One region of the Bacillus cereus group sp. BfR-BA-01316 genome, then DNA from elsewhere that is predicted to be linked to it. Evidence: a T-box and tRNA genes for the amino acid it is inferred to sense, from the RefSeq annotation. Region 1 holds a T-box; the other holds one or more tRNA genes.

Region 1 (10,353 bases):
CTTTTTAACTAGTACTTTCGCATAATGATATAGTACTTCCACATGCTCTTCATCTATTTTCATTGCATATTCGATATATTCTTTTTCTTTATCTATGTCATTCATCGCGCCAAACACGTATGCAATCGCATCTAAACGCCATGTTTCAGGAACTTCTTCCGCTAATTTTTCTAATTCAACTAGCAATTCTTCCTGAAGATTCATTTCTACTGAAAGCTGCGCTAAATATTCCATATTTATATGCATTGGTTCTTCTTTCATCGCCTGGATCATATGACTTTGTTCTTTGGAACGATTCTCTTCTTTTTCGTATATTTCAGCAAGCTGCAAATGTACACCTAAGAAATTCTTATTCATTTCTAAACATGTTTCATATGCATGCTTCGCTTCTTGAAATTGCCCTAACGCCATGAATGTTTCACCGATACGGAAATACGGCAATGAATCTTGTTTTTTCTTAAGTGCATTATTATACCGCTTTATCGCCTGATCATACTGTCCAATAGATTCATATAAAACACCAGCGTAACAACCGTATTCAATTACATCCGTTTTCTCTTTTTCTAACGTTCTTAAAAACGCTATGCCCCGTTGCACAAAAGCTGTGTCTTTTATTCGATTTACATACTCATCCAACACGCTCGCTATATTAGCGTATACTCTTCGTATACCGTTCTCTAATTTAGAAAGTGCAAGTTTTAACTCTTTTTCATCCTCGCCTAATGCAATTTCAGCATCCCATAGCACCATTCCAGCATTCATAAGGAAATCTTGATTGTCTTCAAATTGCTTATTGATACTAACAATATAGTTTTTTGCATCCTCATATTGTTCCTTTGCCATATAAACTTGAGTTAAACCGAAATGAGAATATACATCTTCATTATTTTCTTCTAAAGAACGCTTATATATAGTTTCCGCTTCTTCAAGTTCATCATTTTGAAAATGCACATCTCCTAAACGAACATATAAAGATGCCTGATCTTCACAATTTTGAATTCCTTGTAATAAAATTTCCTTCGTACTTTTCCCATCATCCAAATCTGATTCATAGATTTCCGAAAGCTTCGTATATAAATAGGCTGCTGTTTTATCTAATTGAATTGCTACTTTAAGTCCTTTTACCGCCAAATACACTTTTCCTAAATGCTGAGCACATCTTGCACGTTCATACCATATGTGCGCTTCATACTTATATTCTTTTAATAAATCATTAAAGAATCCATATGCTTCTTCATATCGTTCTAAATCTATTAAAATTAAACCGTGATTTACAAGTGTAAACCTTTCTGGGCTACGTTCTATAGCTGTTAGAGAATACTCTAGCCCCTTTTCAGATTGATCCATATACATGTATGATAATGCTAAGAAACTCCACGCAACTGGTTGATCTGCATCCAATTGTAATGATGAACGAAAACTAGCAATCGCTTCTGCATAATTATCTTGCTCAAAAGAATAACGTCCATTTATAAAATGATACAACGCTTGATTGCTTTTCTTCTCCACACTTTGAAGCATATGTCCTGCTTTTTCCATATCTTGCAGACGAATAAAACACTGTGCACTATGCAATTTCACAAAGTCAGAGCTCGGAAACTTTTCCATTAATTTTTCTATACAAAACTGAATAAAATCTTTATCTACTTCAGCATCTAAATGTTTAATCGTATATAGCCAAGTGTTTGGATTTTCACTTGTTTCTTTTAAAAATAGTACTAACTTTTCAATTCCCTCTTTATCTTGCTCAGCTAAATGATCTGTAAGAGAAAAGATTGTTTTATAATAAGTGTGTTCTTCCTCATTTAAAAATGAAAGTTGTTCCATTCTATCTTTTGGTATAAACGTAATAGCTAAACAATCTGTATAACGATATTTTTCTTGCAACTTATCATATTCCACAAGAATCGGTTCCAAGAAATTCGGATCTTGAATATAAAAAGCTTGCAGTACATCGTCATAACCAGAAAGCACTTGTACATGGGAAGCGTGCTCAATATCTATACTTAATAAAACGGGAATACCTTGATTGAGTAATTTCTTATAATTTTCCTCATTCCCTTGAAAATAACGATATTCGTAACCTTGCTCTTCTATATATGTAACTGTATCTGAAAACTTAGAACCTGTTACATCAAAAATATGTTGTGCAATTTCATCTTGCGTACGTTTTTCTCCCCATACCCCTAACATCATTTCCAAACTAGTCGGAACGCAATAGTTATCCTTTTGTACAACCGGAACTATCGGTAAGCGCACCTTTTTTCCATCAGGATTTTTTTCTATATGATGATATAGAGAATTTTTTAAACTCTTTTCACTTTTCAATAGTGCTTGCAAATCGTGAATATTATTCATTTTATAAAATGCTTCTGCACGTAAATGTATAAAATAAGTTGTATATGCATGATGCGGAAGCATATGATTCATTTTATCTATTACCGCTAACATTTCTTCATAGCGCCCTAAATCTAATAAATATTTTACTTTTTCAAAATAGAAATATGGTACTTGAGGGAACTTTGCAATCGCATCATTAATGAGTTGTAATGCTCGCTGCTGTTCACCTTTATATGCATATAATTGCGCCAATAAGTACGTAGCTAACTCTTCACAATCTTTATGCTGCTGACCGGATAAAAGTTGTTCCTCTGCCTTCTCCCACTCACCAGTCTGTATATATAAGTAACCCCATTTATCAAAAACTGCACGTGTACTATACTTTTCCGCCTTTTGCATATAGGCATAGGCCTCTTCATTTCGCTTCATATCTAACAAACATCTAACTAACGTAAAATATGCTTTCGTTAAAACATCCGCATCAGTTTCTTCTTCATTTACCTCTTCCAAAGAATCTTTTAATAATTGTTCAGCATCAAGAATTTTACGCTCATCAATTAACTCATCACAATATAAAGAGAGCGTTCTCATATTCGGGAATTTTTTATACGTATAACGAATTAAAAAGGAGCTATATTGATGCATCAAACCTTCATCAGCAAGACGAATTAATGTATCAAACTCCGCAAATGATGCAACGTTATAAAGCCAGTTCTTCACGTATGATAACTTTTTCGTTTCTTTTATATGTGCAATTTCATTATTTATCTCCTGTAATCCATCTACAAATCTCTTTTCTTTCAAACAAATCTCTAATTGCTTAAAATCTAGCATGCATTCACCTCAAATTATTATTTATACTGCCATTTGCAAGCAGTATTCTAACCTACTTGCTTAGATTTTACACATCATATAGTATGCATTCAACTAAAACCTCATATAATGAACGATATAATTTAATATTATTCAAGTTTATAACTAAATATCTTAAAAACATTGATTTTTATGGGGATTTTGTTTAATTTGATGAAATAACATGTATTATTCGAAGATGGGTTTTATCTTCTTTTTTGAGGCTTCATTCAGTGAATGAAATTATATCAACGATTTCCTGAATATATCTATCGTAATTTACAATATATCAACGATTTTTCAAATATATCTATCGTAACTCAAAAAATATCAACGACTCGACAAGATATATCGATTTACCGACAAAAACGACAATCATCCTATCTTCAATTTCATAATATTAGGGCGGTTGTTCCAAATTACCTTTGGAACAACTTCCCTTTTGTTTCACTTTTCAAATTTTAAATCCACAAAAACACCGTAATGATCACTTGGGAATACGCATGATGAAGTTAATGCTGAATCCGCAAATATAGATACATCTTCTATATTTGGAAATTCAAACGCGTCATTTTCTTGTATCATAACCCAATCATATCGTTCTCCTTGCTTTTCATCCCCTATTAAATTTGTATTCTTTCCATAATCTAACGTTGGCTGGGCAAGAATGTTATCTTGATTTTCTTTAAGCTGAGCCACATCTATCCATTGATTACTTATTAAGTATTGATGCACCCCTGAATGTGGATCATCATTAAAATCACCACATAATAATTCGTAGCCACTAACTCTGTTTTTAATCCAATTATTCACGGTATTCATTTGCTCTTGTCTTACCTTACTAGATTTCCAATTTAAATGAACATTCGTTATCCCGAGATTATACTCTTTATATTTTAACATGATTCGAATGGCACAATAATTCGATTCCTCTATATCGGTTTCCCAAATAGCTTCTTCAGCTAAGATAGGAATTTTACTTAAAAAAGCTAGGTCTTCATCTGGAGAATCTGGATACTCTTTAAATATACAAAATGGATAATTTATTTGATCCGCAAGATATTGTGCACCATTTGTCTTCTTTTCTTCATTAATACAACTCCGAACTTCTTGAATTGCTAAAATATGAGGAGCAATATTTTGGACTTCTTCACAAATAGCCTCTAACCTTTCAGACCACAATGTTTCATGATTCCAAATATTAAAAGTAGCAATTCTCATTATATCCCCTACTTTTCTAGTATGGTATTTATCACTTAACTTCCCCAAAAGTAATCCTCATATTTGGAGCATATAACAAAGAAGAGTGTATATGAAACACTTCAAAAAATCGTAGTTCTGCTTCATATTGAGCGAGTGCTTCAGCAAACGTTAAGCCCCTACTCATTAAACGGTTTATAAATTGTTGTTTCTCACCTGGATTACTAGCGATTCCCTCTTCTTTTAGAGAATTATATAAACCTTGCTTCTCATTTTGATTTATATTAGAGTCTAAAAAATTCACTTTATCGCTTACTCTACATGCAATATTTTTAACACCTAATTCACTTAAATATATCGGTATCTTCATACCAATATTGCCATCTTTACCACTTCTATGTGCATCTTCTTCAAATAGCTTCTGCAAAACACCAAGCCGGATAATTTCCGATTGAATTACTCCATCTAGCGTGTATGAAGACATATTAGAAATCCAATTCGGTTCAAAACATATTATCTTTCCGCCCTCCTCAATTGAATTTATCATTTTTTGCAACATCGTTTTGGGCGAATTCATATGTAATAAGAAAGCATGACTGACAGCTATATCGTATTTATTTTTCAATTCAATTTCTGTAGCATCCCCCTCAAGAAATTCAGATTCATATGGAAGTGTACGAAACAACTCTCTCGCTTCAGCTATTAATGCTTCCCCGCTATCAATGCCTGTATACTTTGATCCATTTGGAAGTAAAGGCAACAAAATTAAACCTAAATAACCATATCCACAACCATAATCAACAATATGTACAGGTTCAGTAATCTTCCAAACTGAATTGACTAAAAAACTTAAATAATCATCGTTATAATATAAATCTCTCGTATTTCTTAAATACGCTAGCCTACTATTCCAATCATACTCTTCCAAGTCTAACGGCCCCCTTTTATATACACAACTAAAGTTCTCTATATTATAGATATATTCCTACACTTTTGTTGAAATTTTAGATAGTTAAGACCAAATAAAAACAATACATAATACATGTACTTTATATCTCCCCGCCTAATCGATAAACTAATTTTTAAAAATAATTATTAATCCCAATCATACAGAAAAACCTTGTGTGCATATTAGTGGTTCGATAAGATAATAATTGTATATAATTCGTAATAATCCCAATAAATAACATTATTATGTAAGGTTGAGGAAAGGAGATAATATATGATAGTAATAGATTCCAATCCGAAACAACAAACTTATGTTGATTTACTAGACTTAGCTTTTGACATTTGTGATGAATTCCATTTAGTTTTAAGAAATGATATGGGACCGTTACACTCTTTTGAGCCCGTCTTAATGAAACTAGAAGGTTCATTCAAAGAAATGACTGAGCAATCTGAGTGGGCCAGTACTATTTTAGGCGATAATCAAACAGCAAAAGTGTATTTCTATTACGCTGATGCCAACGCTAAAAACGTCCTGAAGGAATTATCTAATTCTTTATATGAATGGGTAATGCCTTACTTACCGGAGGATTTATCATTCTTTAAATCCAGAAAAAAATGGTTAATAACGTGTTCTCACGAAAAGGAAAGCTTTATTAATACAGAAGATAAAGAAGAAATCGAAAGAGTATTAAATATCCGGGGATTACAAGCACATATAGGAGAATTTTAAACAAAAGGCCAGTACATCTTTAAAAATACGCTAGCCTTTTTTACTTATTAAAGACATATAGATAAGTAAAAGCTTAATCAGTACAATCACAATCTAAACAATCAGTACAATCTAAATTGCTACAATCAAAATTTCTCTTCTTTTTTCTTCTTTTAAGATAATAATATAGTAGTCCAATAAATAATACGCAAATAACAAACGCTATTATTGCTTCTGTATATTTTTCATGAATAATAAAACCGATTCCACTTCCTCCTGAAATGAAAATTAGAATTAAATAGATCCAAAACATATAAGTAGCTACCTCCGTTGATATGTGGTTTAAGATATAATCCATATAATACTAGATGCAATAAATAGTCCCATACCATTACCACTTAATAAGCCGGTCGTTACTCTTAGCAAATTTGTGCTGTTTCTCCATTTCCACTTTTGGGTGAATCCATCGATGAGTAAAGGAATTTGAGCAAAAAAGAATAGCATTAATGGGAGAGTAAACGAAGAGGTTATTAAAAAGTAAATTGGAAACATACAGAAACCAATAAGCATACCTGTGCATCGTGCACATAAAGGTATGTGTTTTTGTAATTTATGGAAACTCCTTTTCGGTATTCTATGACAAGGAATATGTAAAATGAAATCTCTGATCAATACGAACCATCCTCTCTACAAATATTTTAATTGATTTCGCAACAAAATTATAGAGTTCTTACACTTCGTATCATATAACTCCTTATAGTTAAGAGGTTTATTCAAAAAAGCAAAAAAACAAACCGGATAAATGATTCATCCGGTTTGTTTTTTTGTTTCTATATTACACTTATTTTGTATATATCATTCACAGTTCATTACCAAAGTAACGTATATAATTGTCATTGTACATTAAATGGATTCTTTCCGTTTCTTTTTACATCTCCTCAGGAGCACCCATCCCAAGTAAACGTAAGCCTTCTTTTAATACAACCGTCACAGCATAAGCTAATGCGAGTCTACTCTCTTTTTCTTCGTTCTCTTCTAAAATACGAACATTTCCATAATATTTATTGAACGCTTGTGCTACATCTAATACATATTTTGAAATAATAGATGGCTCATTTTTGTTGAAGGCCGCTTCAATTACTTGCGGGAATTTGTTGAGTAATTTTACTACACTCCAGCTGTAATCGTCTTTTAATTCAAAATTACACGTTTCAAATTCCACACTTTCTTTTCTTAAAATTGAACACGCACGCGCATGCGTGTACTGTACATACGGTCCTGTTTCTCCTTCAAATTTCAACATATTTTCTAATGAAAATTCGATATTATGCATACGCTCATTTTTTAAATCGTGGAAGATAATTGCTCCAACACCGACTTGTTTTGCCACGTCTTCTTTTTGTTTTAAATTCGGATTTTTCTCTTCAATATTTTGTTCCGCAAGTGCAACAGCTTCTTCTAGCACTTCTTCTAATAAAATAATTCTGCCCTTACGTGTCGACATTTTCTTACCGTCTTTTAATATGAACCCGAATGGTACATGTTCCATACCATTGACCCAGTCATAACCAAGCTTTTTTAATACAGTGAAAAATTGATTAAAATGTAAACTTTGTTCTGGGCCAACTACATATAGCGCTTTATCAAATTCGTATGTGTTTTGACGATACACAGCTGCCGTTAAGTCACGTGTTGCGTAAATGGTAGCACCATCTGATTTTCTAATTAAGCATGGCGGCATACCTTCTTCTTCTAAATTAACGACTAATGCCCCTTCTGATTCTTCCAGTAAGTCGTGCTCTTCTAAAATCCCAACAAAGTCTTCCATTTTATCGTTATAGAAAGCTTCTCCTTGAAAATTTGTAAATTCCACACCGAGAAGTTCATAAATACGAGAAAATTCTTTTAAAGACTCATGACGGAACCAATTCCAAAGTTCAACTGCTTCTTCATTTCCTTCTTCTAGTTTTTTAAACCATGAGCGTCCTTCTTCTTCTAGTTTTTTGTTCTCTTTTACTTCTTCATGAAACTGAACATATAGCTTAAATAACTCACGTATTGGATCCTCTTTAACTATTTCTTCATTTCCCCATTTTTTATATGCAGTAATTAACTTCCCAAACTGTGTTCCCCAATCTCCAATATAATTGATTCCTACAACTTCATATCCACATTTTTCGGCGATATGTTTCAGCGAATTACCGATCATTGTAGAACGTAAATGCCCCATTGAAAAAGGTTTCGCGATATTAGGAGAGGAATAATCGATAACTACCGTTTTTTCACATCCAAAGTGATTTTGACCGTACTCTTCTTTCTCCGCTAAAATTGTTTTTAATACTTCATCACTTACTGTTTGACGATTAAAAAAGACGTTTACATACGGGCCAACAGCCTCTATTTTCGTAAAAAATGGGTCATTTAATTTCTCCGCAACTTCCTTTGCGATAGTAGCTGGTGATTTTTTATATTGTTTCGCTAGTGAAAAACATGGGAACGCTGCATCACCGAATTCATCTTGTTTTGGTGTTTCGATTAAATCTAAAATTTGATTTTGCGTTAATTCGTTCGTAATAATATTTGATAAGCTCTTCGCAAACTGCGTTTTATACTCCATACTGTAACCTCCTTATTTTTTAAAACACAAAAAACTCGTCTCTAAAAAAGAGACGAGTTTTAACCCGTGGTACCACCCTTGTTGTTCATTCCGAACCACTTTCCCGTTTATAACGAGGACAGGGGGCCTCGGCTTACTCTACTATTCGTTCAAGAAGCGTCTCCGAAGTGCGCTTCATCTTTTTCTTCTGCACTAGGCTCACACCATCCCTAGCTCGCTTTCCTTCTGAAAAAGACTACTCTCTTCATCACAGACAGTATATTTAATTAATTATTGCTTATTATACATCTTTTCAAACAATTAGCAAGGGTCAATTACACCAAAGTGAAACTTTGCACTTTTTCTTTTATATACGTGAAAATTGTGTTTTTCAAATCTAGAACTACGGAAATGATCTTTCAGAACGACACGCTTTCTCGCCACACGCTTCGCTTCCGCAATTGTTTCATCAGTAATATCATGATACAAAGCGAAGTGTTTTAACCCTTTAATTCCATCTGATTCTATGACAGTTTCTTCAAACATCGGATCAAGGTATACGACGTCATAACTATTATCTTCACATTGCGTTAAAAATGCGAAATGCTCCGTTTGTTTTACATCAATTCTTTGCATTGCCTCATCGATTTCAGAAACAGATGAAGACCATGTTTTTAAACCATTTTTCATAATATAAGCCATATATTCATTGCCTTCAAGTCCTGTTACCTTTCCACTTTCACCAACAACATAACTAGCTACAATACTATCTGATGCCATACCGAGCGTACAATCTAATACTGTCATTCCGCTCTCTAATTTGGCAGCTTGTATAAACGGATCATGTTCTCCGCGCATTAACCTTTTCACACGAAACATCGCTGAGTTTGGATGAAAGAAAAACGACTCTTCCGTACCCTTTGGATAAATAGCTAATCGGTTTTTCCCTACGATAAGCACATCTTGTTCATACTGCTCATGCAGTTTGTGCACAGGTATATCATTACGTAAAACGAAAGGACTCTTTAATTCTGCCGCTACCTTATTTGCATAAGCTGTCATTTCTTTATTTGTTCTTCCTGCTGTTGTTACTATCATTGTGTCACCTCTATATAAAGAAAAGAGGGAGATTTACTCTCCCCCTTCTTTAGCAATTCTTTTCGAAAGCTTGTTCTAAGTTCGTAATAATTTCGTCCATAGTTGCACCTTCAATTTCATGACGGTGAATGAAGTGAACAACTTCTTTTCCTTTTAGTAATGCCATAGATGGTGAAGATGGAGGAATTTCTCCGAAGTATTCACGCATTTTTGCAGTAGCATCTTTATCTTGACCTGCAAATACAGTTACAAGATGCTCAGGTTGTTTTTCAGCACGAACAACCGCTTGACCTGCTGATGGGCGTGCTAAACCAGCTGCACAACCACAAACAGAGTTTACAACTACTAAAGTTGTACCTGATGCATTCTCCATAAATTCTGTTACAGCTTCTTCTGTAGTTAACTCTTCAAATCCAGAACGCACTAACTCTTGACGCATTGGAATTACCATTTGACGCATGTATTCTTCATATGCATTTGACATCTTGTAATCTCTCCTTCAACTTTCATTCCAAATTCATCATATCACGCTCTATTAATAGGTGCAAAAGAAAGATAACGATGATTTCATTTTTTTGTAGGGATTTCACAAACCCCTTCACGGCAGTGT
Region 2 (21,997 bases), on a different contig from region 1:
CTGATTTATAAGTAGGGCCTTCACCATTCACCATAGCACGGTAACATTTTTCTACGCGATCCCAACGCTTGTCACGGTCCATGGAGTAATAACGACCAGAGATAGTCGCGAATTGTCCTACTCCTGCTTCTTTAATTACTTCATTTGTTGCATCGATATAACCTTTTGCTGTTTGTGGTCCAACATCGCGGCCATCTAAGAATGCATGGATATATACTTTCTCCACGCCTTCTTTTGCTGCTAAGCGAAGAAGAGCAAACATATGGTTCATGTGACTGTGCACACCACCATCAGAAAGTAAACCAAATAAATGAAGAGCAGTACCTTTTTCTTTCACGCTTTTAATTGCATTTCGGAAAGTTTCGTTCTGATCGAACTCACCTTCACGAATTGCAACGTTTACGCGTGTTAAGCTTTGATATACTACGCGGCCAGCACCGATATTTAAATGACCAACCTCAGAGTTACCCATTTGACCTGCTGGAAGACCTACTTCCTCACCACAAGCTGTAAGCGTTGTGTGAGGGAATTTGTTCCAGTAACCATCAAAATTAGGTTTCTTAGCTTGTGCTACAGCATTCCCGTAAGTTTCTTCACGTAGTCCGAAACCATCAAGAATGATTAAAGCTGTTGGCTTTCTCATTTTACCGCCCCCAGAAGACCTAAGAACGAAGCAGGCTCTAAGCTAGCACCGCCAACTAAAGCGCCGTCGATGTCAGATTGTGCCATATACTCTTTAATGTTTTCTGGTTTTACGCTACCGCCGTATTGAATACGAACAGCTTCTGCAGCTTCTGGAGAAACAGCTTCTGCAACAACTTTACGGATGTGCGCACATACTTCATTTGCATCTGCAGAAGAAGAAGATTTACCTGTACCGATAGCCCAGATTGGCTCATAAGCGATAACAGTTACTTTAACTTGCTCTTCTGTTAAACCTGCAAGTGCTTTTGTCACTTGACCTGCTACTAGATCAAATGTTTTTCCGCTTTCGCGCTCTTCTAAAGTCTCACCACAACAAACGATTGGTGTTAAACCATGTTCAAATGCTGCTAGAGTCTTTTTGTTTACTGATTCGTCTGTTTCAGCAAACATTTCACGACGCTCAGAGTGGCCAAGTACTACGTAGCCTACTTTTAAGTCGCTAAGTGCTACTGGGCTAATTTCACCAGTGAACGCACCATTTTTTTCGAAGTGCATGTTTTGTGCACCTACTTGTAAGTCAGTTCCTTCAGTCTTTGCTACAAGACGCTCTAGGAATAGAGCTGGAGAGCAAACTACTGCATCAACAGCTGAAGCTGCTGGGATTTGACCTTTAACTTCCTCTACGAAGCTAACTGCTTCAGATAGAGTTTTATTCATTTTCCAGTTACCTGCGATAATTGGTTTACGCATGCTTTGCACCGTCCTTTTTCTTTGGCTGCTACTTATTTGTCGTTAAGACAAACTACACCTGGAAGCTCTTTGCCTTCCATGAATTCTAATGACGCACCGCCGCCAGTAGAAATGTGGCTCATTTTATCAGCCATACCGAATTTTTCAACAGCTGCTGCAGAGTCACCACCGCCGATAACAGAGTATGTATCTTCTGCATCTGCTAATGCTTGCCCTACTGCTTTTGTACCTTCTGCGAATGGAGTCATTTCGAATACACCCATTGGTCCATTCCATACAACAAGCTTAGAGTTTTTAATTACATCTGCATAAATTTCACGTGTTTTAGGACCGATGTCCACGCCTTCCCATGTAGAAGGGATAGAGTCGATACCAACGATTTGAGTTGTTGCAGTTTCAGAGAATTCCTCTGTGATGACAACATCAACTGGCATATAGAAGTTTACGCCTTTTTCTTTTGCAAGTTGCATAAATTCTTTAGCTAGTTCAATTTTGTCGTTTTCACATAGAGATAGACCAATCTCATGACCTAAAGCTTTAACGAATGTGTAAGCAAGTCCGCCACCGATGATTAAGTTATCTACTTTGTCTAATAGATGACGAATTACACCGATTTTATCTTTTACTTTCGCACCACCGATGATAGCTGTGAATGGACGTTCTGGGTTAGAAAGTGCTTTACCTAATACATCTAACTCTTTTTCCATTAATAAACCAGATACTGCTGGTAGGTAGTCTGCGATTCCTGCTGTAGAAGCGTGAGCACGGTGAGCTGCACCGAATGCATCGTTTACGAAGATATCAGCAAGAGCTGCAAATTCTTTCGCAAGTTCTGCATCGTTCTTTTCTTCGCCCGCATAGAAACGTACGTTTTCAAGAACTACTACGTCGCCTTCGTTCATTGCTGCAACCATTTCTTGTGCAACTGGTCCGAATGCTTCGTCCGCTTTTTTAACATCTTTACCAAGAAGCTCGCCTAAACGTGCTGCTACTGGAGTAAGACGTAATTCTTCTACTGCTTGACCTTTTGGACGGCCTAAATGACTTGCTAAAATTACTTTCGCACCTTGCTCTACTAAATATTGAATTGTAGGAAGAGCTGCACGGATACGAGTTTCATCTGTAATTTTGCCTTCTTTCATAGGTACGTTGAAATCAACGCGGCAAAATACGCGCTTACCTTTTAAATCTACGTCACGAATTGATTTTTTGTTCATTGGATTTCCCTCCGACTACTAGTTAGGATTGACAAAACCCATTCAAAAGCTTAACACATTTGCTTCTAAAACGAAAGAAGAGAGAGAGGGAACAAACCCTCTCCCTCGTTTTGTCATTGATTGCTTATATACTTAAGAATTAAAGACCTTTAGAAGTCATGTATGCAGCTAGGTCTACTACGCGGTTAGAGTAACCAGTTTCGTTATCGTACCAAGAAAGTACTTTAACCATGTTACCTTCCATTACCATTGTAGATAATGCATCGATTGTAGAAGAAGCTGTACATCCGTTATAGTCGATAGATACTAATGGCTCTTCGCTGTATCCAAGGATACCTTTTAATTCGCCTTCAGAAGCTGCTTTGAATGCTGCGTTTACATCTTCAACTGTTACTTCTTTGTCAAGTTCAACAACTAAGTCAACAAGAGAAACGTTAGCAGTTGGAACACGTACAGCGCCGCCGTTTAATTTACCTTTAAGTTCTGGTAATACTAATGCTACAGCTTTAGCAGCACCAGTAGATGTTGGGATCATGTTTTCAGCTGCTGCACGAGCACGACGTAAATCTTTGTGTGGTAAGTCTAAGATTTGTTGGTCGTTAGTGTAAGAGTGAATTGTTGTCATCATTCCGCGTTTTACGCCGAATTTTTCGTTTAATACTTTAGCGAATGGAGCTAGACAGTTTGTAGTACAAGAAGCATTAGATACTACGTTGTGGTTAGCTGCATCGTATTCTTCGTGGTTAACACCCATAACTACAGTGATATCTTCGTCAGAAGCTGGAGCTGAGATGATAACTTTCTTAACTGATCCACCTAAGTGTTTCTCAGCGTCTGATTTTTTAGTGAAACGGCCAGTAGATTCTACTACTACTTCTACTCCGTAGTCGCTCCATGGTAATTGAGCTGGGTCACGCTCAGCGATAACTTTAATTTCTTTACCGTTAACAACGATGCTGTTTTCGTTAGCAGATACTTCTGCATTTAAAGTTCCGTGAACTGTATCATATTTTAAAAGGTGAGCTAATGTTTTAGCATCTGTTAAGTCGTTGATTGCTACTACTTCTACCTCAGAGTTGTTAAGAGCTGCGCGGAATACGTTACGTCCGATACGTCCAAATCCATTAATACCAATTTTAGTCATTTAAATTTCCTCCTTGGGGGATTATATTAAAGGGTAATACCCTTTGTTAATTGTTTTGCTGCACCTTCATCTGTAATTAGAATTGAAGTGTGCCCTTGCTTTATTACAGCCTGTATTGCTTTTGCTTTTGAAGAACCTCCAGCGACTGCGACAACGTGAGATACATGTTGTAAATCTTCAAGTTGCATACCAACTGTTCTTACTTTATGAACAACATTTCCTTGTTCATTAAAGTAGTAACCGAAAGCTTCGCCAACTGCTTCGCTTGCCTGAATCTTTAACCAATCTGCTTCTGAAGTATTTCTGCGACGTGCCATTGTTAACGCATCACCAATTCCATGAATGACGATATTGGAAGATCGAATCAACTCAAGAACTTCTTTCACGGAGGGCTCTATTACAATAGACGCATATGCTTCGCTACTAACGTGATCTGGAACATACAATAAGCGATAATTACTCATCGTATTTTGTGCCATTTTGGCGCAAATGGTATTGGCTTCTAACTCGACACCTTCTCCAATTCCACCACGTGCTGGGACAAATAGCATATGTAAATCTTTGCAATCAAGTTGCATCATGTCCGCAGCAGCAGCTAGCGTAGTTCCTCCAGCCACAGCAACGATATTATTCACTGTCAGACGGTCTTTTATACAAGTCACACAAGCACGGCCCATCTCCAGTTTGACCCAAGGTGATTCATCACTATCACCAGGGACAACGAAAACTTCATCCAAGTCTAATGTTTCCTTAAGTTGTTTTTCTAAAACCTTTAACCCGGAAATTTCTTTCATAAAGTCTTCCAAAGCAAGAACTAAAGCTGTTCCTTCTTCTGTCAAAGTCATTCCAGAAGAAGCGACGTGAACTAAGTTTTGTTCTTTCAAAACTTGAACTTCACTTCGCAATACTCGTTCTGTCATACCGAGACTTGCAGATAAGTTTCTTCTTCCAATCGGCTGCATAAGCCTAATGTACTGAAGCACTTGCATTCTCGTTTGCATAACAGGTAGCAGATCAGGTAATAATTTTTTTGTGTTCTGAATCCATGAGCGCATATCTTTTCTCCTCACTACATCGGTTCATTTTCCTCCGTGGTCACTTTATGTCCCATAGTGACATTTTGTGTCCCACTTAGGTTAAAAAAATAATCCCTGCTACGTGTATTATTGTAACAGGAGATAGAAACTTATTCAACTCTTAACTGCATTGTTTATATAGTTTATTATGACACCTTTGTGAATGTTACCGTATTCTACTTGTCTTCCGCCTATTTCTACAACTGGAATCATTAGATGGTATTTCTCTAAAAGTTCATTATCTTCATATATATCTATTTCCTCAATTTGAAAAGAATATTCATATTGTACTTCCTTTAAAACTTGTTTCGCCTTTTCGCAAAGACCACAATCTTTTTTTGTATATAGTACAACTTTCATCTTCTTCACCTATCCAATTGTTTTTCTTAGAGACGAAGCAGGAATATGCATTTGTTCTCTATATTTCGCAACTGTTCTGCGAGAAATAACGATTTCATGCTCTTCTTCTAATAATTTTGAAATCTTTTGATCCGAAAGTGGCTTTTTCTTATTTTCCGCTCCAACAAGCGTTTGAATGAATTGTTTCACACGCTTTGTAGAAACCGCCTCATCTTCCGTCGTAGAAATAGCATTACTAAAGAACGATTTCATCTCAAATAAACCGTGCGGCGTTTGCACATATTTATTACGCGTTGCACGACTAATTGTAGACTCATGCACACCTAACTCTTCCGCCACCTCTTTTAAAGCAAGTGGTTTTAAATACTCTGGACCTTCCCAGAAGAAATCATGCTGTTTTTCCATAATAATATTCATCACTTGCAGAAGTGTTTGTTTTCTCTGTTTCAAACTGCGCATAATCCATTGCACATGCTGATACTTCTCCGATACGTAAGAAGCCACTTCACTTTCACTATTATTTAGTAACGCACTATACTCAGAGTGAATTTCAATTCTCGGCATATTTCTCTCATTCATCTGTAAAACGAGATGATCGCCATTTTTTTTCACCGCCATATCAGGCACGATATAAAGTGGTTTATCAGAAGAAAATGCAAGACCTGGTTTCGGCTGTAATGATGTAATACAGTTCACCGCATCCTGTAATTCCTCGTTGGTACACTTCATAGCGTGAACAAGCTTTCGCCAATCTTTCTTAACGAAATAATTAAAATGATCATCTATAATTTCTTCCGCTAACCCATTTCTTCTTTGTAAGCGCTTCAATTGGATTGATAGACATTCCTGAATATTACGCGCACCTACCCCTGCTGGCTCTAACGATTGAACAAGCTCTACGGAACGGTCCACTACATCGATCGGCGCAGAAAGAAGCTCTGATAGCTCTTCATTTGTTTCTTGTAAATAGCCATTTCCATCCATGTTCATAATAATGAAAGAAGCTGCTTTTCGCTCTTCTTCATCTATTTTATAATACTGGAGTTGATTTAATAAATGTTGCTGAATCGTTATCGAATCTACACTGTAGATTTCCATTTGATTGTCGACTTGTTTGCTGGTACTTTTACTTGTGTTAGAGCTCTTTTTCTTCTCCCTCTCAAAACCACCTAACTCAATAAGGGGATTCTCTAACGATTGCTCATACAAAAACTCCGATAATTCTTGTACATTATACTGGAGCATTGTAATCGCTTGCCTTAACTCTTGTGTCATTGCCAAACGTAAGCTTTGTTCTTGTAAAAGACTTGCCTTCAAACTAATCTCCCCCTTGTTTCTATTGTACAATAAGTTTGGTAAAAGGAGAATCCTAACGCAGACACCCATTCCAAAATATTATTAATTTATATGTATTAATGAGATTTACATCTTACAACCGAAATTTGAATAATATTGAAAGAAAATAATGAACCTAATTTATTATCACCACATACTAATAGTAAATCCTATAACTAGATATAACAAGAGGGAAATAAAAAAGCCCTAACCTACAAAACGTAAGTTAGGACTTTTTGACGCGCCCAGAGGGATTCGAACCCCCGGCAGACGTGGTACCGGAAACCACCGCTCTATCCGACTGAGCTATGGGCGCATGATTATAAAACAGACTTCATTTTCTTCTCATAATAATAGCAATAAAATCCATCTAAATCAATAAAAATATCCCCTTAATCCTTTACACACCTTAGCTAGGAGCATATAAATACATCTCTATCCTAATTTTCCCAATCATAAATTCACTCCAAATCACAAATTATAATCTTTGAATTGATATTCCAAAGGGGGCTTCATTCAATGACTGTAATTACAAAACTAAAGCAAACTGTTTCTGGATTAAAAAGTGCACAAGCTAGCTTAGAGGGATTCGCTCTTGATACGGATAACCAACAAGCAAAGCAACTTTTCCAAACAGCTGCGCAGCAAACGCAAACGATTATTGATTCTTTAAACCCACGTGTTGAAGAAGTCCAACAAGAAGAACCACAATACACACAGCAATAACCGAAAGTACCATTTCATCTAATGGTACACAATTTGAGAAAAAGGATGATATGCAATCATCCTTTTTCTATCAAATTACATAATGCAATAGAAATGGAATGATTATAATGCGAAAACTCGGAATCATAGCCGCGTTATTTGTGCTCCTATTCGGTTCACTTACCGGATGTGATAATAGCCCATTAGATAAAAAGGTAAAGAAAGAAGAAGCAAAACGAACGAAAGAAGAAAAGGGCCCCAAGTTAACAAAAATGAGTACAGAATCCTTTAATCAATCTATATCGCAAGAAGCTAAGAAAAAAGCTCTCGCTACGGAGGGAATTATAGAAGCTACCGCAGTTAATACAAATTTAGATCTTTACATAGCCGTCAAACCTGAACATCACGAAAGATTTGGTTTAAAACCGTTACGAAGCAAATTAAAAAAGAAGCTAAGTGATGAAAACCCTACTTTCGATATTCGTGTAAGTACAGACAAAAAGATCTTTATGCTCATAGAAGAACTTGAAAACAAAATTAAGAAAAAGAAAGTAAGTAAGGATGGCATAAAAAAACAATTGAAACTCATCCAATCAGAAATGGGATCTAATATTTAAGCTTTCTAAAAGAGAAGGAAGGATTGAAATGTCTAGTAAAGATAAAAATTTAACACCTGTACAACAAGAATATAAAAAATTCGAACAACAGCGCGAACCGAAGCGCCCCGTTTTAAAAAATTGTATAAAAGCTTTTTTCGTCGGGGGATTAATTTGTCTAATAGGCCAACTGATTTCCACCTTTTATATTACTTATTTCGATTTCACTGAAAGATCTGCTGGAAATCCTACAGTTGCAACTCTTATTTTTATTTCTATGCTACTGACGGGATTTGGCGTCTACGATCGCCTTGGGCAATTCGCCGGCGCTGGTACTGCGGTGCCTGTTACGGGATTTGGCAACTCCGTTATCGCTGCATGTATTGAACACCGTACAGAAGGGTTTGTTCTCGGCGTTGGGGGTAACATGTTTAAACTAGCAGGATCAGTTATTTTGTTTGGTGTATTTTCAGCTTTCGTCATCGCTCTTATTAAAACCATTCTCTTTCAATGGGGAGGGCTGTAAATGTTACAAGGACACCGAACATGGGTATTCGAAAACAAACCAGTTATAATCTCAACAGGTGTAGTCGGTGGCCCCTTTGAGGCAAAGGGAAAAATCCCTGAAGACTTCGATACCCTTCATGAAGATTTATGGCTCGGACAAGATTCCTATGAAAAAGCACATAAAATTTTGTTTGAAGAAGCTTGTAGCCGTGCTACAGAAAAAGCGAAACTTCGAAAAGATGATATTCAATTCGTTCTCGCTGGAGATTTAATTAACCAGATTACACCTACTAGCTTTGCTTGCCGCACACTTGGTACACCTTATCTCGGTTTATTCGGTGCTTGTTCTACCTCTATGGAAGGCTTAGCACTTGGCGCAAGTATTGTAAATGCAAAAGGTGCAAAATATTTATTAACTGGTGCATCAAGCCATAACGCTGCCGTGGAAAAACAATTCCGTTATCCAACTGAATATGGTGGTCAAAAACCTCCTACTGCCCAGTGGACAGTGACCGGTGCAGGCGCAGCTATTTTAAGTGATACAGGACATGGCCCAAGAGTAACTTCCGCCACAATTGGGCGCATTGTTGATATGGGGTTAACAGATCCATTTAATATGGGGGGCGCGATGGCTCCTGCTGCTGTCGATACAATTGAAGCTCATTTAAGAGAAAGAAATCTTGATGCATCTCACTACGATTTAATCGTAACAGGCGACCTCGGACACGTTGGACGCGAAATTGCTTATGACTTACTACATAAACATGGGACAAAAGTAACAAGTGAACAATTTCAAGATTGTGGACTACTCATTTATAGAGAAGGTCAACCTGTAATAGCCGGCGGAAGTGGCCCAGGCTGTTCAGCAACAGTCGTGTACGGACATTTATTAAATAGAATGAAAAAAGGAGAATTCAAAAAGATACTAGTTGTTGCGACAGGTGCTTTACTATCTCCCATTACATTCCAACAAGAAGAAACAATTCCATGTATCGCTCATGCTGTATCGATCGAATTTGGAGGTGCAACACAATGATTTTTTTCTGGGCTTTCGTCATTGGCGGACTTATATGTGTAATTGGTCAACTTATGTTTGATGTCGGTAAACTTACTCCTGCCCATACGATGGCAACACTCGTTGTTGCTGGAGCTATATTAGATGGATTCAATTTGTATGAACCACTAATTGATTTCGCTGGGGCCGGGGCAACAGTACCAATTACAAGTTTCGGAAACGCCCTCGTTCACGGTGCGATGGAAGAAGCTGCAAAACATGGAATCGTCGGCGTAATTACTGGTATGTTTAAAGTAACGAGCGCAGGTGTATCAGCAGCGATTATTTTCGGCTTCATTGGAGCATTACTATTTAAACCGAAAGGATAAGAGGTGTTTGCATGACTGTTATCGCTAGCGTAAAAACTTGCCTTGCCAGTGTAAGAGGGGCTCAAGCAAGTTTAAGCTCCCTTTCATTAAATTCACAGGATGAAGAATCAAAACGCGTATTTCATGAATGTATGTTAGAAATGGACAGCGTCATCGCTGATTTAAAGGATAGAATTTCAGTATTAGAACGTGAAGAACCTCAATATAAAGGGTTTTAAGTAGACTGGAGGAAATGACTATGTCTCACCTGCCCGAATGGACACTCGTTATTCTTCGCTCTGTATTCATATTAATCATTTTATTCGCTATTACGAAATGGTTAGGGAAAAGACAAATCTCTCAGCTCTCCTTTTTTGAATACATAGCCGGAATGACAATCGGTGACATCGCTGCCCAAGTATCTACAGGGCTCGATTCAAAATTTTTCCATGGCGTCTTTGCGATACTCATTTTCGCTGTGGTACCTTTTTTCACAGGAATCCTCTCCTTAAAGAACAAAACAGCTCGGGACTTCTTTGAAGGGAAATCTACCGTATTAATAAAAGATGGAAAAATACTCGAAGATAACTTAAAGAAAGAAAAATATACAAGTGACGAATTACTTGAACTACTCCGAGGAAAAGATGCGTTCAGCGTAGCTGATGTTGAATTTGCAGTACTAGAACCGAGTGGAGAATTAAATGTATTATTAAAGAAAGATCGCCAACCACTTACAGCAAAAGATATCAGCTTAAAAGTGCCAAACGAAAAAGAACCGCAAACCGTTATTATGGATGGAAATATACTAGATGAACCTCTTTCTGCTAGCGGGCATAATCGCGCTTGGTTACATTCTGAATTAGAAAAACTCGGTGTTGTCATTGAAAATGTCTTTCTCGGTCAAGTTGATTCATACGGACAACTTACTATCGACATTTATAATGATAAACTCCAAATGCCTTCTCCTCAAAACAAACCTTTACTATTGGCATCTTTAAAAAAATGCCATGCTGATCTTGAACTATTTTCTTTAGAAACAAAATCGAAATCAGCAAGTGAAATGTATAGTAAAAACGCGAAACAAGTCGAAACAATTTTAAATAAAGTAACCTATCTTTTAAAAGAATAAATACCGAAAGAACGCTTCAGTAAAAAGGCGTTCTTTTGCCTTTTCTACACCTTTAATCACGTTTAAATTTATGTTATTCGGTTATGATGTTGAAGATACATAAGCAGGGAATTTTAAAAACATAGCGAATAAATCATGATACAACTACATATTTTTTTGATTTAAAGTGGTTTCGTTTGACCTTTATTGACCATAATTGTATTATAAACTAAGAAAGCTTTCAAAGGAGGAAATAACAGATGAATTTAATTCCTACAGTAATTGAACAAACAAATCGTGGAGAACGCGCTTACGATATTTACTCTCGACTATTAAAGGACCGCATCATTATGCTTGGTAGCGCAATTGATGACAACGTAGCAAACTCAATCGTTTCCCAGCTTTTATTCTTGGAATCTCAAGATCCAGAAAAAGATATTCACATCTATATCAACAGCCCTGGTGGTTCTATCACAGCTGGTATGGCAATTTACGATACAATGCAGTTTATTAAACCACAAGTATCAACAATCTGTATCGGTATGGCTGCATCTATGGGTGCATTCTTACTTGCAGCAGGTGAAAAAGGAAAACGTTTCGCTCTTCCTAACAGTGAAGTAATGATTCACCAACCACTTGGTGGTGCACAAGGTCAAGCGACTGAAATCGAAATCGCTGCAAAACGCATCCTATTCTTACGTGAAAAATTAAACCAAATTCTTGCTGACCGCACAGGTCAACCACTTGAAGTTCTACAACGCGACACAGACCGTGACAACTTCATGACAGCAGAAAGAGCTCTAGAATACGGCTTAATCGATAAGATTTTCACAAGCCGTTAATTAATTAAAAGCGGAGGCGGCTCGTTCAGAATCGCAGGGCGTTGGAGCCTTTACATCCGAGGCGCTTTTTGCCTCGAATGTAAAGGCGAAACGACCGGAGATTCTAGCCGCTGGAGCTAGATATAACTAAAAGCGGAAGTGGCTCGTTCAGCCCTGACTGGCTAAGGTTCTTTCGCATAGAAGGCGCTTTTTGCCTTCTTATGCGGAAAGTTCTTAGACACGAAGAGCTAGCCACTGGAGCTAGATATACTTAAAAGTGAAAGCACCCTGTGTAACAGGGTGCTTTTTTATTATGTACCCGGGCAGTACATACCCCATCTAGTATCTCTCCAAATATATCAGCGATTTTTCAATTATATCGACCATAACTCAAATTCTACCGACGTTTCGACACAACATATCGATTTACCGACAATTCTCGACAAGCGCGAACCATCCACGTACCCCCACTGATTGTTAGCCCCACCAATCAGGCTGCCCGCAAATAGCAAACTAAAAAGCTATCGCACATTCGCGATAGCCTTTTATTGTACATATGCAGCTAATGCTTCCAAAGCCTCTTCTGCATCTGAACCTTCTGTTGTGATTGTAATCATGCTACCAGTTCCGATCGCTAAGCTCATAATCCCCATTATGCTCTTTGCATTAACTGTCTTTCCATCTTTCTCAATGAAAATATCAGAATGAAAGCGATTTGCCTCTTGTACAAACAACGCAGCCGGACGTGCTTGTAAGCCGTTTTTTAATGAAACTTTAACCCGTTTTTGAACCACAGCTCCATTTCCCCTTTAACCTCTTATTTTTTTGCTACCGTTTCCCCCGCGCGTAATTTCTCTGCAATTTCATCGATTTTACGCAAACGATGATTAATACCCGATTTACTAATTTTCCCCCCGGATACCATCTCACCTAACTCTTTCAATGTTACATCTTGATAATCTCTTCGTAACTGTGCAATTTCTCTTAATTTATCTGGCAAAATATCAAGCCCAACCGTCTCATCAATATAGCGGATGTTCTCAATTTGCCTTAGCGCTGCACCAATTGTTTTATTTAAATTAGCTGTTTCGCAGTTAACTAAACGATTTACTGAATTACGCATATCGCGAACAATTCGAATATCTTCAAATCTTAAAAGTGCATTATGAGCACCTATAATATTTAAAAACTCTGTAATTTTCTCAGCTTCTTTCAAATACGTAATGTACCCTTTTCTTCTTTCCAACGTCTTACTATTTAAATCAAATCCGTTCATCAGTTCACATATAGAATCATTATGTTCCTTATATAACGAAAAGATCTCTAAATGATAAGATGATGTTTCTGGGTTATTTACTGAACCACCTGCTAAAAATGCACCGCGTAAATACGATCGTTTACAACATTTCTTCTCGATTAATTCCTGCGATATATTTCGAATAAACGAAAAGTCATCTCGAACAATGTGAAGATCTGCTAATATTTCGCGAGACTTCTCAACAAGCCGCACGATATATACATTATTTTTCTTCAATCGCATTTTTTTACGAACAAGTAATTCTACCGTCACATCATATCCTTTTTTCAAAAGCGTATAAATCCTTCTTGCAATTGCTGCATTTTCCGTTTGAATATCGATAGATAGGCGACGGTTTGAAAAAGAAAGCGATCCGTTCATTCGAAGCAACGCCGATAATTCTGATTTCTCACAGCATTCCTTCATTTCAAGGTTGGTCAACTCTTTCTTTGTTTCTGATGCAAATGACACAGTCAACACCTCCTTATACTATTACTTTGGAACAAAAATCTTGTCCTATATGAATGAGGAGCGTTACCTCAAACGAGGCAACGCTCATTTATAACAATGAATATAAAATAGAAGCTAACTTTAATGTATCATGTCTTACAACACGATCATCATATTTCGCTAATCGATCTTGAATGATTTCAATATTATGTTCAGCAAAACGATCTGTATCCAGTGCAACTGGTTCCGACATTTCTTCCTCATATAACTTACGTAATTCACGAGGAATATCACGATTATTTACAATCGCAGTGTCGATAAATGGTTTACCTAAATGATCATGTAACGCCTGCACATGATCAAACGCAGTATAACCCTTCGTTTCGCCCGCTTGCGTCATAACATTACATACATATACCTTCTTCGCTTTTGCAGCAAGAACAGCGTCTCCAATTTTGTTAACAACTAAATTCGGTAATATACTTGTGTACAGACTTCCTGGACCGAAAACAAGCAAATCAGCTCGTTTAATTTCCATCAACGTTTCACATAACGGTTCTACATCTTCTGGAGTTAAAAAGACACGATTAATCTTCTTCCCGAAATAAGGAATCTTTGATTCACCTGTTACAATTTCTCCATCTTCTAATTCTGCATGAAGTACCGCACTTTGATTCGCTGCTGGTAATACACGTCCTCTGACATTTAATACTTTACTCGTTTCCGTAATCGCGTGGTAAAAGTCTCCTGTAATCGAAGTCATACCTGCCAATAGTAAATTTCCTAACGCATGCCCTTTCAGTCCGTCTCCAGTTGTAAAACGGTGCTGAAATAAAGCTTCCACTAATGGTTCTACATCCGATAACGCAACAAGTACGTTACGAATATCACCTGGAGGTGGAATTTCTAGCTCATCACGTAGTCTACCTGAACTGCCTCCATCGTCGGCTACTGTTACAACTGCTGTAATATCAACAGGATATTGTTTTAATCCTCTTAATAAAACAGAAAGTCCAGTTCCACCCCCCATGATAACAATTTTAGGTTTTCTCTCTTTTTTCATCCCTTAATGGCCCTTTCTCTTCTCCACATCACGATGAGATACATGAACGCTATACTCTGGTTTCAAATGTTTCCCAAGGTACTCTGTAAGCGTAACAGAACGATGTTGCCCACCTGTACATCCAATCGCAATTACAAGTTGACTCTTGCCTTCTCTTTTATAATGAGGCAGCATGAAAGTGATAAGATCCGTCAATTTCTCTAAAAACTTATGTGTTTCATTAAATTTCAACACATACGACGAAACTTCTTCATCCAGTCCTGTTAATGGCTTCATATGTGGAATATAATATGGATTTGGTAAAAAACGAACATCAAATACTAAATCAGCATCAATTGGAATTCCGTACTTAAATCCAAATGACATAACATTTACACGAAATGCTTGCTCAGTTTCTGTTGAGAATAAGTGAACAATTTTCTCTCGTAATTCTTTCGGTTTCAAATCAGACGTATCAAGCACAATATTCGCTCGCGCCTTCATATCAGTTAATAGACCACGCTCAGCTTCAATTCCCTTTAACGGCAAGCCAGTTGGCGCAAGTGGATGCGAACGTCTCGTTTCTTTATAGCGAGTTACAAGTGTGCTATCTTTCGCATCTAAAAATAAAATATGAGGAATAATCCATGTACGTTCTGATAAATCATCAAGTGCTCCCCATAAATATTCAAAAAACTCTCGGCCACGTAAATCAATACCGAGTGCTACTTTATTCATTTTACCCTTTGAATCCGCCATAAGTTCAATAAACTTCGGCAATAACATCGGTGGTAAATTATCTACACAAAAATATCCTAAATCTTCAAAACTTTGTAATGCTACCGTTTTTCCAGCTCCAGACATCCCTGTAATAATTACCATTTTTATATCATTATTCTCTGTCATCGTATCCTCTCCTTGCAGGTTTAACTCGGATCTAATCGATATGAAAGCAACTCAAAATCTGGGGTATATACAAATGTACCGTAGATTATACCATTCCCTTTAATTAAATAATCAATAATGTGATAATCTCCTGGTGCCATTGCTAAATCATCAATTTTATCAAATGTATGCCAACCAATGATGCCTTCTTCGCTCTCTAATTTGTTTTCTCCTGCAAAATCTGTTGCTAAAAAGGAGAACATCATCCATTCAGAAACAACTTTATCACCTTCTTGGATGACAAAGGTGAAGACCCCTTTTAACGCTGGGTTCTTTAAATAAATACCTGTTTCCTCACGATACTCGCGAACAACGGTATCTCTTACTGTCTCACCACGCTCCATTTTCCCGCCCGGTGCAACCCACCAATTTCGGCGAGGTTTTTGGAGTAAGAGTACTTCATTATCTCTAATTAACACACAGTTTGTCACTCTTTGCATGTTTCTTCACCTCAGCTACTTGCAGCAAAATTTCTCACTGCATACTCATTTCATTATACTATCAAAAACAGTTTGCTACAACGAAGGTACCAGTCCCCTTTCGCTAAGCAATTGTAAAAATTCTTTCTATAACAATCAATCAAAATACCTTACTTCCCATGAACATTACATAAAAATCCCCTTAACGATTTTTATCGTTAAGGGGATTAAAACACTTATTTCTTACCGAAATAAGTAACAATCGCAAATCCTAAAATAAAAGTAATAATTGAACTTACAATTGAAATTCCACCAGTCGGAATGCCTGGGAACACAATGACAATCGACCCGATAACGAGCCCAATAATTGCCGCAAATGTCATACTTTTATAACGATCTAACAAATAACTAATTCCTTTACTACTTACAACAAATCCGGCCATCACACCGGCACCGATAACCACGATTAACGGTAAATTGAGTGTAGTTAAAGCGTTAATTGCTGTTGGATACACACCAATAATTAATAAAATAAACGATCCACTAATTCCAGGAAGAAGCATAGCCATACTAGCCATCCATCCTGCGAAAAACAAACCAATTGCATTTAAAATTGTTAACGTCGTAATTGGATCAGCTGCCTTATCTGGTTTAAAGAATGCTGTTATTGCAACAAGAATTGCTGCAATTATTAACAGGACAATATGACTACCTTTAAACGTTGCCTTTGCATCAGCTTCTCTCATTAACATCGGTAATATACTAATAATTAAACCGAGGAAGAAAAATTGAGTCGGTTCATAATGATTTGCTAATAAATATTTAATAACGTGACTTAACGTTAGAAAAGCTGCCGCTACACCAGCTGCAAGTGGTATTAAAAATGCTAAATGTTTTTTCCATTCACGACTAAAGAATCCGCTAATTGCTGCGAGCAATTGTTCATAAATCCCTAACACAACAGCGATTGTTCCGCCGCTCACACCAGGAATTAAATCACTAACGCCCATACAAAATCCACGATATATATTACGCCATTCCATACTGAATAAATTCCTCATTTCTTATAGTGATTTTTTCCGTAAATTCTAGTATAACAATAAGAATCATTATATTCTTAATTATTTTTGACAAAAGTTTGACATTTGAACAAAAAAGAAAGCCACCTACCGGTAGCTTTCTTCTCAAAAGGAAAAATCCCCTTATTTTTCTTTTACAGTTTTTAATTCTTCTAATAACTCTTCTACGTAGTGCTGTGCACTCTGTGCTGCAATACTACCATCGCCTGTTGCAGTTACAATTTGACGAAGCATTTTTTCACGGACATCACCAGCTGCGAAAATACCAGGAACTTTCGTTTCCATACGCTCGTTCGTTTCAACATAACCATTTTCATTTGTAATACCTAGCTCAACAAACGGTTTTGATAGTGGTAACATACCGATGTATATGAAAACGCCGTCAGTTTTAACTTCTTGTTCTTCTCCACTGTTTACATCTACAAGTGTTACGCTTCCTACTTTACCATTTGCATCGTTAATTTCTTTTATAGTGTGATTCCAAATGAAATCTACTTTCTCATTTTGGAAAGCACGATCTTGTAAAATTTTCTGTGCACGAAGAGTGTCACGACGGTGAACGATTGTTACTTTTGATGCGAAGCGTGTTAAGAACACACCCTCTTCAACAGCAGAATCTCCGCCGCCAATAACAACAAGTTCTTTCCCTTTAAAGAATGCACCATCACATACTGCACAATATGATACACCGCGGCCGCCAAGTTCTGTTTCACCTGGCACACCAATTTTTTTATACTCTGCACCGCTTGCAACGATAATTGCACGTGCTTTATATTCTTTTTTACCAGCAATAATTGTTTTGTACTCTTTACCATCGATGATTTCTTTCACATCACCGTATGCATATTCAGCACCAAATTTCTTCGCATGCTCAAACATTTTATTTGATAAGTCTGGTCCTAAAATAGACTCATAACCTGGATAGTTCTCTACATCTTCTGTATTTGCCATTTGTCCACCTGGAATACCACGCTCAAGCATCAGTGTGCTTAAATTCGCACGAGATGTATATACCGCAGCTGTCATACCAGCTGGTCCTGCACCAATAATAATGACATCATAAATTTTTTCTTCTGACACACTATTCACTCCCATTCATTCATACACATTAAGTTACCCTCATTATACTGTTAGCATCATTTTTTTCCCAATGATTTGCCTACCCTACGTGTGCGTGCGCTTAACAGCCTGCACATACTTTCGTACAGTCGCTACAGATACATTATATACATCACCAAGCTCTGCCTGTGTCATCTTATTCCTTTGTTCGCCGCGCACAATGTATTCAATTGCCGCTGACCAACCGTACACATTTGTAAAAGTCGCTCCAGATGTATATAAACGTATGAACGTACAAAACCAAAAATTTAAACACTCTTCGATTAATTCATCGTCTTTTTTCGTATAATTGTATAATGCATCCGCGATTCGTACGCACTGTTCAAATTGCTGTAAATCAGCTGGGATGCTTTTATGACTATTAAGTAAAAAGAAATATTTTGCAAGTTGCGATACGATTGGAACACCATTTTTCGCTTGCGTTACATCAAAGAAGAATCCAACCTTCTCTGGTGTTGACAATTCATTCATTAAATATAAAGCTAGCATTTTCTCTTCTAGCGTCGTACTTTGCTGAAATGATTTTCGTAACTCTTCAAATAAAAGATTTTGTCCTTCATCTGCTAAATTCAGTGCATTCCACGGTTCTTTTCCTTTTTTATCAGGATGCAATTCTACAACATGTTGCCACATTTTTTCAGCTACTTGCTGTTCCTTCACCATATACGCAGAGTATGCAAACCAGTAATAAAAACTAACGTCTCCTTCGTACCCTTGACGCTTTAATACTTTGAACCATTTATATGCAGGTTCAAAATGGCCAATTGTTGCAAGCGTTGTTCCAAGTTTCAAACGATGCTCAAATGAAATTGGATATACCGAAACTAACTGCCCTGCTAATGACTCTACTTGCTTATGCTCTCCAATTGAATATAGAAAAATAAGCGTATTACAAAGCGCGTGCATATTACCAGGATTTTTCTCTAAAATCATTTCTGTTAACTTAAGCGCTTGATCCACATTACCTGATTGAAAATGTGCAATCGCTAAATTATTATGGCCCGACCAAAATTCTGGATATTCTTTCGTAACAACTTCTAGTGTAGCAATCGCCTCTTCTAATTGTCCGTTACGAATGTAGCGGTTCGCTTCTTCTTGCATAACAATTAGCTCATCTTCATCCTCAATCTCTTCCGCACCCATTGCTTCTTCTTCCATAATCTCAAGCAATTCTAATGTATCTTCTACAAATTCCTTCTCTTCCGCAACTTCTAAATATCGCTCTGCATACTTCTTCGCCTGTTGAAACAAGCCCATATATGCATAATTATTTGCAATAAAATAATAGCATTGCTCAAGTTCAGGATTGGATCTAACAAGCTTTAGAAATATCTGATTCGACTCTTGATATTCACCAGAGTCAGATAATGCTATTGCTAGTTGGCATAAAATAAACGGCTCCTTCTCGCTTTCTGCCGCTCTTCGAAAATATTTAATTGCATCTTGCAATTTTTGCCCTTTATAAGCCCTCATCCCTTTTTTATAAAAGAAGTCCGCTAACTGATTAAAAGAGATAACTTGTCCGCTCTCCTTATATATTCTTTGATTTTTCCCCATATATCCTCCAGTTTTTTGTTTTCTTCGTTCACACATTCTTCTATCTATAAGTATAAACGATTCCGTAAAAAACAAAACAGTATATTATAATCAATTATTTCCTTTTTATTCATAAAAAGAGAAGGGAAATGTTACATTTTTAACATCAACCTTCTCTAGTGGCCATTTCCTCTTTCGTATAAATAATACGCATCGGATTTCCGCCTACGAAAGCGCCGCCTGGTACATCTTTATGGACAAGTGTGCCTGCAGAAACGATAGCACCATCTCCAATCGTCACACCTGGTAAAACTGTCGTATTCGCTCCAATCATAACTCCATTCCCTATGACGATTTCTCCGAGTCGATACTCATGAATTAAATATTCATGCGCTAAAAGCGTTGTATTATAGCCGATAATTGAATTGTCTCCCACAGTAATCTTTTCTGGAAACATAATATCTGGCATTACCATAAGTGCAAACGACGTTTTCTTTCCTACTTCCATCCGTAAAAACGTGCGATATAACCAATTCTTCACGGATAAAAATGGCGTGTAACGTGCGATTTGGATGATAATAAAGTTTTTCATTACCTTCCAAAAAGAAACTGTTTTATACACATTCCACAATGAATTTTCTCCTAAAACAGGATAGCGCGTTGTCCGTCGCACTGAACTCTCTCCTCTACTTATATAAAGTGAAACTTTAACCGGTAGGAACTCTTTTCCCCACTGATTACTAACTCTCATCAATCAAGCATTTACAGGCAGGAATCATACTACCCGTTAATGCGAGACAAAATCGGTAGTAAATCACTCATTTTATCTAGCACATAATCTGGTTTATACGCTTCTAAATACGCTCTACCTTTCAATGTCCATGAAACCGCTACTGTTTTCGTACCTGCATTTTGTCCACCGACGATATCATGATGATTATCACCAACCATCAATGTTTCTTCTGGCTTTGCATCTAATAATTCGAGCGCTTTTTGAAGTGGTTCTGGATGTGGTTTCACATGTTCCACATCATCAATTGTCACGACAACATCAAAAAACTGATCAAGTTTTGAAAGCTTTAATCCCATTTCAACCGTCTGTCTCGCTTTCGTTGTAACGATGCCGACTTTATAACCTTGCTTCTTCAATTCTTGAACCGTTTCATATACAGTTTCATATTCTTCCACTAATTCATCATGATGCTCATGATTAAATTGGCGATAACATGTAATCATCTCTTCAACCTTGCTTGCATCAATCTTACTAAAAGTGTCATGCAAAGATGGACCGATAAATGGCAATACATCTTCACGCTTATACTGATTAGAATAATAGTGATTTAACGTATGTAAAAAAGAAGAGATAATAAGTTCATTTGTATTAATTAACGTTCCATCTAAATCAAATAACACTGTATTTATTTTCATCGTCCTTAATCCTTTCATTACCTGAATATGAAAGAAGCAGCATCTTATATAAGATGCTACTTTTCTCTAATTTTCTAAATATCTTTTATCAGCTTGCCCCATTTTTCGTCTCGCAATAATGAAAATGATAGAAATAACAACAATTCCAATAGACATTACTTGTGCAATACGAAGTGGTCCTAACATTAAACTATCTGTACGCAAACCTTCTACGAAGAAGCGTCCCACCGAATACCAAATTAAATATGTGAAGAATAATTCACCACGGCGTAAATTCACTTTTCGTAACGCGAGTAGTAAAATAACACCTGCAAAGTTCCATAATGATTCATATAAAAACGTTGGGTGATAATATACACCCTCAATGTACATTTGATTAATAATGAAATCCGGTAAATGAAGACCTTCTAAAAACTGTCTCGTTACTTCATCACCATGCGCCTCTTGGTTCATAAAGTTTCCCCATCGGCCAATTGCTTGTCCTAATAAAATACTCGGCGCAACAATATCCGCTAACTTCCAGAATGAAAGCCCGCGTCGTTTCGCAAAAAGGATCCCTGTAATAACAGCCCCGATTAAACCACCATGAATCGCCAAACCACCTTGACGAATATTAATAATTTGACTCGGATTTTGCGAATAATATTCCCATTCAAAAATGACATAATACATTCTCGCAAAAAGAATGGCAATTGGTACTGCGATTAATACAAGGTCGATAAATGTATCTTTGTGAATACCAAGCCTTTCTCCCTCGCGAGTTGCTAGCCAAAGACCTAATAGCACACCTGTACCGATAATAACCCCATACCAATAAACAGGGAACGGTCCAAGTTGGACTGCTATACGGTCAAGCTGTGGTACAGAACCTAACAGCATATATATGACCTCCCTCTCCAGAGTCTACTCTTGATTTCCTAACTCAATCGCACTCATTAATCGTTCAGAGAACTGCTGTGCCGCATTGACTCCCATACGTTTTAATCTGAAGTTCATCGCTGCTACTTCAATAATAACAGCCAAGTTTCGACCAGGACGAACTGGAAGTGTAATCTT

The links. The T-box of region 1 lies ahead of argS (arginine--tRNA ligase). A T-box ahead of a tRNA ligase gene usually reads a tRNA of that ligase, here a tRNA-Arg.
Region 2: it encodes a tRNA-Arg, which carries the amino acid that the T-box ahead of argS (arginine--tRNA ligase) is inferred to sense. The anticodon was not compared.

Annotation. Positions count from the first base shown of each region.
Region 1 is NZ_JAKUGX010000015.1:79,625-89,977, forward strand. Features, by position in the region: gene MR071_RS13635 (bacteriocin-processing peptidase family protein) at 1-3,174, opposite strand, end outside; gene MR071_RS13640 (endonuclease/exonuclease/phosphatase family protein) at 3,640-4,413, opposite strand; gene MR071_RS13645 (class I SAM-dependent methyltransferase) at 4,445-5,320, opposite strand; gene MR071_RS13650 (stage III sporulation protein AH) at 5,615-6,070, shown strand; gene MR071_RS13655 (hypothetical protein) at 6,144-6,362, opposite strand; gene MR071_RS13660 (DUF2085 domain-containing protein) at 6,392-6,721, opposite strand; gene argS (arginine--tRNA ligase) at 6,978-8,666, opposite strand; T-box leader at 8,712-8,926, opposite strand; gene MR071_RS13670 (class I SAM-dependent methyltransferase) at 8,967-9,743, opposite strand; gene MR071_RS13675 (BrxA/BrxB family bacilliredoxin) at 9,793-10,227, opposite strand; gene MR071_RS13680 (thiol-disulfide oxidoreductase DCC family protein) at 10,311-10,353, opposite strand, start outside.
Region 2 is NZ_JAKUGX010000001.1:91,894-113,890, reverse strand. Features, by position in the region: gene gpmI (2,3-bisphosphoglycerate-independent phosphoglycerate mutase) at 1-643, opposite strand, end outside; gene tpiA (triose-phosphate isomerase) at 640-1,395, opposite strand; gene MR071_RS00555 (phosphoglycerate kinase) at 1,428-2,612, opposite strand; gene gap (type I glyceraldehyde-3-phosphate dehydrogenase) at 2,752-3,756, opposite strand; gene cggR (gapA transcriptional regulator CggR) at 3,783-4,811, opposite strand; gene MR071_RS00540 (glutaredoxin family protein) at 4,947-5,192, opposite strand; gene rpoN (RNA polymerase factor sigma-54) at 5,202-6,509, opposite strand; tRNA gene MR071_RS00530 (tRNA-Arg) at 6,768-6,843, opposite strand; gene MR071_RS00525 (DUF1657 domain-containing protein) at 7,047-7,253, shown strand; gene MR071_RS00520 (YhcN/YlaJ family sporulation lipoprotein) at 7,361-7,849, shown strand; gene spoVAC (stage V sporulation protein AC) at 7,878-8,354, shown strand; gene spoVAD (stage V sporulation protein AD) at 8,355-9,371, shown strand; gene spoVAE (stage V sporulation protein AE) at 9,368-9,718, shown strand; gene MR071_RS00500 (DUF1657 domain-containing protein) at 9,730-9,936, shown strand; gene MR071_RS00495 (DUF421 domain-containing protein) at 9,957-10,826, shown strand; gene clpP (ATP-dependent Clp endopeptidase proteolytic subunit ClpP) at 11,066-11,647, shown strand; gene MR071_RS00485 (HPr family phosphocarrier protein) at 12,172-12,420, opposite strand; gene whiA (DNA-binding protein WhiA) at 12,444-13,394, opposite strand; gene MR071_RS00475 (gluconeogenesis factor YvcK family protein) at 13,483-14,436, opposite strand; gene rapZ (RNase adapter RapZ) at 14,440-15,321, opposite strand; gene MR071_RS00465 (NUDIX hydrolase) at 15,342-15,800, opposite strand; gene MR071_RS00460 (DUF368 domain-containing protein) at 16,016-16,822, opposite strand; gene trxB (thioredoxin-disulfide reductase) at 16,982-17,938, opposite strand; gene MR071_RS00450 (tetratricopeptide repeat protein) at 18,023-19,534, opposite strand; gene MR071_RS00445 (acyltransferase) at 19,680-20,186, opposite strand; gene ppaX (pyrophosphatase PpaX) at 20,294-20,941, opposite strand; gene lgt (prolipoprotein diacylglyceryl transferase) at 21,008-21,820, opposite strand; gene hprK (HPr(Ser) kinase/phosphatase) at 21,845-21,997, opposite strand, start outside.